2 regions of the Kineococcus rhizosphaerae genome follow, and region 1 is predicted to be linked to the other one. Evidence: riboswitches for the same ligand, from Rfam matches in the RefSeq annotation. Region 1 holds a riboswitch; the other holds the start of a gene.

Region 1 (4,369 bases):
GGTCCAGCCGCCGAACAGCGCGAGGGCCCCCTCGCGGCTGGCGTGCTCGCGGTAGTCGGCCAGCAGGGCCCGCGCCTCGGCGTCGGTGCTGCGCACGACGGCGGTCAGGCCGGCGTACACGGCGACCGAGCGGGGGTCGCGACCGGCTTCGGAGATCTTGCGGCGCAACGAGTCCACCGACCGGCGGGCGATCGCGGCGGTGGGCGCGATGACGAAGACGCACTCGGCGTGCCGGGCGGCGAACTCCTGCCCGCGCGGGGAGGACCCCGCCTGGAAGATCACGGGCGTGCGCTGCGGGGACGGTTCGCACAGGAACGCGCCGGGCACGTCGAAGTAGCGGCCGTGGTGGTCGATGTCGTGGACCTTGGCGGGGTCGGCGTAGACGCCGCGCGCGGTGTCGCGCACGACGGCGTCGTCCTCCCAGGACCCCTCCCACAGCTTGTAGCAGACCTCGAGGTACTCCTCGGCGACGTCGTACCGCTCGTCGTGGGCGACCTGCGCGGAGAAACCCAGGTTCCTGGCGGCGGAGTCGAGGTAGCCGGTCACGACGTTCCACGCGACGCGGCCGTCGGTGAGGTGGTCCAGCGTCGTCAGCCGCCGGGCCAGCGAGTACGGCTGCTCGTAGGTCGTCGTGACGGTCAGCCCGAAGCCGAGGGTCCGCGTGACGGCCGCCATGGCCGAGACCGCGGCCAGCGGGTCGTTGACGGGCACCTGCACGGCGCCGCGCACGGCCGCGTCGCGCGAGCCGGCGTAGACGTCGTAGGTGCCGAGGACGTCGGCGAGGAACAGCGCGTCGAACCCGCCGCGCTCGAGGAGCTGGGCGAGGTCGGTCCAGTGCCGCAGCGTGCGGTAGTCGGCGCTGCGGTCCTCCGGGCGCGACCACAGGCCGGCGGCCTGGTGCCCGACGCAGGCCATCGTGAAGGCGTTCAGCCGCAACGGGTTCACCGGGCACCCGCGTCCAGGGGCGCGTGCGCGGTCTCGCGGGTGAGCGCGGCCGAGACGGTCGTCAGGACCGCCAGGAGCGAGAGGTAGCCCGCGACCAGCCACGGGCGTCCGCCCCCGGCCGCCAGCAGCGAGGCGGCGATGAGGGGCGTCAGGCCACCGCCGAGGACGGCCCCGATCGAGTACCCCAGCGACGCCCCGCTGTAGCGGGTGCGGTCGTCGAACTGCTCGGCGAAGAACGCGCCCTGCGCGCCGTACTGGCTGTCGTGGCCGAGGTTGATCGCGATGACGACCGCGCCGACGATCAGGACCGTCGACCCCGTGTCGAGCAGCAGGAAGGCGGGGACGGTGAACACCGCGGTGAGCACCGCCCCGAACAGGTAGACGGGCCGGCGGCCGATCCGGTCGGACAGCAGCCCCCACAGCGGGGTCGCGGCCAGGCTCAGCACCGAGGCCACGAGGACGGCGAGCAGGCCGACGTCGGCGCCGTCGGAGCGGACGTGGTTCGTCAGGTAGCTGAGGGCGAAGACGGTGTAGAGGACGTACGCGCCGTTCTGCCCCAGCCGCATGCCGGTGGTCAGGAGCACACCGCGCCGGTTGCGCCGCAGCACCTCCGCGACGGGCCGGTGGGCCGTGGCGTCGGCCTCGCGCAACGCCGTGAAGGCCGGGGAGTCGGTGACCTTCAGGCGGATCAGCAGGCCGACGACGACGAGGACGGCGCTGGCCAGGAAGGGGACGCGCCAGCCCCAGGCCAGGAAGGCGTCGTCGCTGGTCAGGGCGCGGGCCAGCCAGAACCCGCCGCTGGCCAGCACCATCCCGGCGGCCGAGCCCATCTGCGGGATCGCCCCGAACAGCCCGCGGCGCCCGGGCGGGGCGTGCTCGACGGACAGCAGGACGGCCCCGCCCCACTCCCCGCCGGCGGAGAAGCCCTGCAGGAGCCGGCACAGGACGAGCAGGACGGGCGCCCAGACCCCGACCTGGGCGTGGGTGGGCAGCACGCCGATCGCGGCCGTCGAGACGCCCATGGTCAGCAGCGAGGCGACGAGGACGACCTTGCGGCCCAGGCGGTCGCCGAGGTGGCCGGCGACGGCGCCGCCGAGCGGGCGGGCCACGAACCCGACGGCGTAGGTGGCGAAGGCGGCGATGACGCCGACCGCGCCGCCGACGGTCGGGAAGAACAGCGGCCCGAGGACGAGGGCGGCCGCGGTGCCGTAGAGGTAGTAGTCGTACCACTCGATCGTGGTGCCGACGAAGCTGCCGAGGGCGGCTCGGCGGCGCGCCAGGCGGGCGCCGGGGCGCACGAGGACGTCGGAGGACTGCGTGGTGCTCACGGGGCTCCCATCGGTCCCGGCGGTAGCACCTGCCCTCGCGGGTGGTTGCTGCGACGTCGACGAGCCGGGTCTCTCGGTCGCTCTGGATGGCTGCGCCGAACCTACGACGGGATGATCGGGTGGGCAAACCGCGTCCCGGGGAGCCCGGGACCACGTGCGGTTCAGAGGTTCGTCACAGGCGGGGGTGGGACGGTGCGCCGTGTGAGGGGATCGACACGCTTCGGAGCCGTCTTCGTCCTCCTGCTCGGCTGCGTCGCCGCCGCCGTCCCCGCGGACCCCACCTCCCCGCGCGCCGCCGCCGGACCCCCCGGCGTCCCCGGCGCGGCCACCGCGCAGGGCGTGGCCACGGCGAAGGTCGTGGCCCTCGGCGACTCCGTGCCCAGCGGCGCCCACTGCGACTGCGACCCCTACCCCGCCCTCGTCGCGCAGGCGCTCGGCCCGGCCTGGTCCCTCGACCAGCTCGCCGAGGACGGGGCGACCTCCACCGACACCGCGCAGACCGCGCAGGACAGCCTGGCGACCATCGGCGGCGGCGACCTCGTCCTGCTCGAGACCGGGGCCAACGACCTCGCGCCGTTCGTCGACGCCGACCCGCTGCCCACGCCCGCCCAGGTCGACACCGCGGTCGACGACGCCGTGGACCGGGTGACCGCGACGCTGGACCGGCTCGGCCCCACGGGCGCCCGCGTCGTCGTCCTGGACTACTGGGCCGTCGGGCTCGACGGGGACGTGGCCGCCCGGACCTACACGGGCCCGCAGGAGCAGGTGCAGGACGAGCTGACGGACGCGTTCGACGACCGCCTCGCGGCCGTCGTCGGGCCGCGCGCCACCGTCGTGGGCCTGCGGCCCGTCTTCCACGGCCCCGACGGCGCGCAGGACCCGACGGCCCTGCTGGCCGACGACGGCGACCACCCCGACACCGCCGGCCACGAGGCCATCGCCGCCGCCGTGCTGGCCGCCCTGCACCGGGAGAACGCCACAGGTTCACCGAACATCCCCTGAGAACGACCGCCGGTGCGCCCGCCCGGATCGATGATCGGTGCAGGCACGCACTCGTGCCCGCGTCCGGCTCGGGGGGAGTCGCAGTGAGCCTGTCCAGCACGACCACTCAGGGGGTGGCCATCGGCGTCGCCGCCCTGGCCCTGGTGGCGGTCATCGTCTTCTGGCGCGGCCTCGCGCGCCGCGGCGTCCTGGGCCTGCTGGCCCGCACGGCGTCCCTGGTCGGCGTCAACGCGACCGTCCTGGTCGCGGTCTTCCTCGTCGTCAACAGCCAGTTCGGCCTGTACTCGTCCTGGTCGGACCTGCTGGGCCTCGAGCACGCGACGACCACGACCACGACCACCGCCGCCGGCGGGACGACGCAGGGCTCGACCCCCGTCGACGACGTCCACCCCCGGCCCCTGGACGGCTACGACGGCCGCGTGGTCAGCGTCGACGTCCCCGGCCCGGCGTCCGGGACCACCGGCCAGGTCCTCGTCGTGCTGCCGAAGGACTACGGGAAGGTGAAGGCGCCCGCGGGCGGCTACCCCGTCCTGGAGGCCTTCCACGGCTGGCCCGGCACCCCCCAGCAGTGGCTGGACGCGATGAAGGTCCTGCCAGCCCTCGACGGGGCCGTGGCCGACCACCAGCTCGCCGAGTCGATCGTCGTCGTCCCCGACCTGGAGATCCCCGCGGGCCGCGACACCGAGTGCGTCGACGGCCCGGCGGGCGAACCGCAGCTGGAGACGTGGCTGGCGCGGGACGTGCCCGCCTACGTCGAGAGCCACTGGACGACCAGCCGGAACGCGGACGGCTGGGCGAGCATCGGCCTGTCGATGGGGGGCTGGTGCGCCAACGAGGTGACGATGCTGCACCCGCAGCAGTTCGGTGCCGCGATCACCTTCGGCGGCTACGCCCGGCTGAACCTCGGCTCCTGGCGCCCCTTCGCCGCGGGCAGCCCGCAGGCCAAGCGGTACGACCTCGTCGCCCTGGCGAAGACCGACCCGCCCGCGGTGAAGCTGTGGGCGCTGGCCTCCAAGAGCGACGGCCTGGCCTGGCCCTCGACCTCGGCCCTGGCCGACGCCGCCCACGGCCCGCTGCAGGTCACGCTCGTGACC
Region 2 (4,369 bases), on a different contig from region 1:
CGGGCGGGGCCGGGGTGGCCGCGACGGGGGCCGGGTCGGAGGACGGCGGGGATTGCGCGGGAGCGGGGGCCGAGCACGCGGTGAGCAGACCCGCGAGGAGGACGAGGACCGGGACGCACCGCACGCCCTCAGCCAACCACGGGCGGGCGACGGTCTGCACGACCGCGCCCGCCGCGGGCTCAGGCCGGCACGGGCGTGGTGGCCGCGCGCACGGCCTCGTCGAGCTCGGCCCCCAGCTGCAGGTCCTCGCCCGCCGCCAGCCGCGCCTCGAGCTCGCGCACGCGGGGGATGACGAGTTCGCCGAACGCCTCGACCTCCTCCTTGACGTGCAGGAAGGCCAGCAGCAGCAGGTCCACGCCGACGAGGCGGTAGGCCAGGACCCGGCGGGCGACCTCGTCGGGGGTGCCGACCAGGCCGGTGCGGAAACCGTCGTTGTACTGCACGAGGTCGCGGAACTCGCTGTCGGCCCACATGCCCCTGCCGTCCTTCGTGGAGTTCCCCGCCTCGCGCACGGCGGCCCCGAACCCCTCGACCTTGGTGCGGTCGGCCTTGGCGATGATCTCCTCCAGGACCGCCTCGGCCTCGGCGCGGGTCTCGCGCACGAGTGCGAAACCGTTCAGGCCGAACCGGATCGAGCGGCCGTTCAGCGCGGCCTGCGCCGACACCTCGCGCACCCCGGCGGCGGCCCCGGCCAGGGACTTGCCGTTCATGAAGTACCAGTCGGACACGCGCCCCGCCATGGCCTGCGCCGCGGTGGAGTTCCCGCCCTGGAACAGTTCCGGGGCGACCTTCGGCTGCGGGCGGAACGTGATGTCGGAGGCGCTGAAGAACTCTCCGGACTGGCTGTAGCCGTCCTGGCTCCACACCCCGCGCAGCAGCTCGATGAACTCCTCGGACTGCCGGTACCGGTCGTCGTGCTCGTGCCAGGTGACGCCGAGCTGCGTCGCCTCGTCCTTGAACCAGCCGGAGACGACGTTCAGCGCAAGACGGCCGTTCGTCAGTTCCTGCGCGGTGGCGGCGAACTTCGCGAGCACGCCGGGGTGCCAGAAGAACGGGTGGACGGCCGCGATGACCTTCAGCCGCTCGGTCGCGAGCAGCAGCGCGAGGGAGAACGAGGTCGACTCGTGCTGGGCGTCGGCGCCGTAGGAGGCGAGGTAGCGCACCTGCGTCAGGGCGTACTCGAAACCGACGCGCTCGGCGGCGCGGGCCACCTCGACGTTGTAGGCGGGGTCGTGGCTGGTGCGCTGCTCGATCGTGGAGACGACGAGGCCGCCGGAGACATTGGGGACCCAGTAGGCGAACTTGAGCGGCTCGTGCAGGGACATGACGCGGCACTCCTCCATCGGTCCTGGCGGTAGCACCCCCGTGGGGTTGCTGCGGCGTCGTCGAGCCAGGTCTCTCAGCCGCTCTGGATGGGATCGCCGCAGCGTACCCCGTCCCGGACGGCCACCGCGGCCCCTCTTTTCGGTACTCAGTCTCAACATGTTGCCGCACAACGGTTGTCGAACACCCGAACCGCTTGACGTCCTTCGGGCGGACCTGCCATGGTCAGCCCAGGTCATGAGCGCCAGCGTCAAGCCCCGGCTCGCTGGCCGGCAACCCTGATCCGTCGTGGGGTGCTCCGGGTGAGGACCAGGTCCGTGGGAGCCACGGACAAGGACGAGACCCGGAGACCGGTGTGCCGAAGGCCTGTCGACGCTCGCGCTGAGCGTTCCCTGAACCTCCCCTGAAATCTCCGCAGCCGGGCCGTCGCCCGGTCGCTGCCGCACGCCCGTGCCCCCACCACCCGGACGCCGCCCCGGAGGACGACGTGATCGAACTGCGCCACCTCACCAAGACGTACGGCGACGCGCCGCACGTCACCACCGTGCTCGACCGGCTCGACCTGACCGTCCCCGCCGGCAGCATCACCGCCGTCGTCGGCCCCAGCGGCGCCGGCAAGAGCACCCTCGCCCAGTGCGTGACGCTGCTGACGCGGCCCACCTCCGGGTCGGTCGTCGTCGCCGGTCAGGACCTCACCGGCCTCGGCGAGAGCAGGCTGCGCGAGGCCCGGCGCCGCATCGGGACGATCTTCCAGTCCGACGGCCTGCAGACCCGCCGCACGGCCGCGCAGAACGTGGAACTCCCGCTGCGCTACCTCGGCGTGGTCCCCCGCGACCGCAGGAGGCGGGTCGCCGAACTCCTCGACCGCGTCGGGCTGGCCGGGTTCGCCGACCGCTACCCGCACGAACTGTCCGGGGGGCAGCGCCAACGCGTCGGCATCGCCCGCGCCCTGGCGCTGCGGCCCACCGTCCTGCTCGCGGACGAGGCCACGTCGGGCCTGGACCCGCAGGCCACCGCGTCCATCACCGCCCTGCTGCGGGGCCTGCGCGACGACCTGGGCCTGGCCATCCTGTTCATCACCCACGAGATGGACACCATCGTCGACGTCGCCGACACCGTGGCACGTCTGGACCACGGCCGCATCGTCGAGAACGCCCCCCTGCTGGACGTCCTGCGCGACCCGGGGTCGCCCGTGGGGGCGGCGCTGCTGCCCCGGCGGCCGGTCGCCGCGAGCGCCGGCCTCGTCGTGTGGGAGGTCCACTACCGCGGCGACGACGTGCCGGCCGACTGGCTGACGAGCGCGTCCCGGGAACTGGGCCACGACCTCGCCCTGCTGGGCGCGTCGGTCGGCACCGTCGCGGGGAGCACCGTCGGCCACGCCACCCTCGGCGTGCCGCGGGCCCTCGACGCCGCGGCCCTGCGGGCCGCCTTCACCCGCCGCGGGCTGCACGCGCAGGTCGCGCCCACCGCCCGGGAACTGGACCTCGTGTGATCCCCCTCGCCCTGCCCTCGACGTTCGCGGCCGCCTCGAGCCTCGACACCCCGCTGGACCGGATCCCGGCGCTGATCGCCCCCGCGCTCGTCGACACCCTGCTCATGGTGGGGATCGTCATGGCGGTCGTCGTGCTGCTCGGGGTCCCGATCGGCGTCCTCGTGCACAACCTCGCCCCCGGTGGACTGCTGGAGAACCGCGCCGCGCACACGGTGCTCAGCTGGGTCGTCAGCACCGGCCGGTCGCTGCCGTTCCTCGTCCTCATGGCCGCGCTCGTGCCGTTCACCCGCTTCGTCACCGGGACGAACATCGGGATCCGTGCCGCCGTCGTGCCGATGGTCCTGGCGGGGACCGCGTTCTTCAGCCGCATCGTGGAGAACTCGCTGCGCTCGGTGCCGCCGAACCTCGTGGCGGTCGCCCAGGCGTCGGGCGCCTCCCCGCTGCAGGTCATCACGACCGTGCAGCTGTCCGAGGCGGCGCCGTCGATCATCGGCGGCCTGACCATCAACACGATCGCGATGATCGAGTACTCGGCCATCGCCGGGACCATCGGCGCCGGCGGCATCGGGTACGTCGCGGTCACCTACGGGTACCAGCGCTTCGACCACGCCGTCATGCTCGCCACGATCGTCGTCCTCGTCGCGCTCGTCGCGACCGTCCAGCTCGTGGGTGACGCCGTCGCCCGCGCCGCCGACCCCCGCACCCGCCGCCGTCCGGCGCGCACCCGCACCGCCCCCCGCGACACCGTCCAGGAGAAGACCCTTGTCCACTGAAACCCGCCCGACCCCCACCGACGACCACGGGTTCGAGGTCCGCCGGCGCAGGCTCTGGCCGTTCGTCGCCGGCGGTGCCGTCGTCGTCCTCGGCGTCGCCGCCGCCCTGGTCGTCCCCCGCCTCGGTGGCGAGCAGACCGCGAACACCCGGGCCGGGGCGACGCTGTACGTCGCCACGGCCGAGGGGAACGCCCGCGAGCAGGCGCTCATCGAGTACATCGCGAAGGACGTGGCTCCCGCGCACGGCATCACGGTCGCGTTCAAGGCCCTGGCCGACTCCAACACCATCAACCGCGCCGTCAGCGACGGCGAGGTCGCGGGCACGATCTACCAGCACGAGCTCTGGCTGGGGCAGGTGCTGCAGGCGAACCCGGACTTCCGCGAGGAGGCGGCGACGCCGGTGTTCCGGTGGGGTTTCGGTCTGTGGTCGTCGAAGTGGAAGACGCCGCAGGAGATCCCGGACGGCGGGACGGTCTCGCTCTACTCGGACCCGGCCAACGAGTCGCAGGGCCTGTTCGTCCTGCAGAAGGCCGGGCTCATCACGCTGAAGCCCGGTACCGACGTCGGCTCCGCCACGGTGGACGACATCGCCACGAACCCGAAGGACCTGAAGTTCACGCTGCTCGACTTCGGCGCCCAGTCCCGCGCCCTGCCCGACCTGGACGCGGCCGTCGGGTACACCGAGTACTACCTCGCGGCGAAGATCCCGATCGAGCAGCAGATCTTCGCCCCGACCGCGCCCGACGAGTTCGCCGGCCAGCTGACCATCGGGTCGCGGTGG

What was found. A riboswitch is a leader RNA that binds a small molecule or an ion and turns the genes downstream of it on or off. The one in region 1 is predicted to bind S-adenosylmethionine.
Region 2: another riboswitch for S-adenosylmethionine. It lies ahead of CLV37_RS16000 (methionine ABC transporter ATP-binding protein); the one in region 1 lies ahead of CLV37_RS09750 (MFS transporter).

Annotation. Positions count from the first base shown of each region.
Region 1 is NZ_PVZF01000004.1:116,414-120,782, forward strand. Features, by position in the region: gene CLV37_RS09745 (LLM class flavin-dependent oxidoreductase) at 1-945, opposite strand, end outside; gene CLV37_RS09750 (MFS transporter) at 942-2,273, opposite strand; SAM riboswitch class I at 2,278-2,366, opposite strand; gene CLV37_RS27480 (SGNH/GDSL hydrolase family protein) at 2,475-3,275, shown strand; gene CLV37_RS27485 (alpha/beta hydrolase) at 3,359-4,369, shown strand, end outside.
Region 2 is NZ_PVZF01000008.1:74,774-79,142, reverse strand. Features, by position in the region: gene CLV37_RS16010 (N-acetylmuramoyl-L-alanine amidase) at 1-124, opposite strand, end outside; gene sfnG (dimethylsulfone monooxygenase SfnG) at 180-1,325, opposite strand; SAM riboswitch class I at 1,337-1,419, opposite strand; SAM riboswitch class IV at 1,557-1,666, shown strand; gene CLV37_RS16000 (methionine ABC transporter ATP-binding protein) at 1,811-2,815, shown strand; gene CLV37_RS15995 (methionine ABC transporter permease) at 2,812-3,588, shown strand; gene CLV37_RS15990 (MetQ/NlpA family ABC transporter substrate-binding protein) at 3,578-4,369, shown strand, end outside.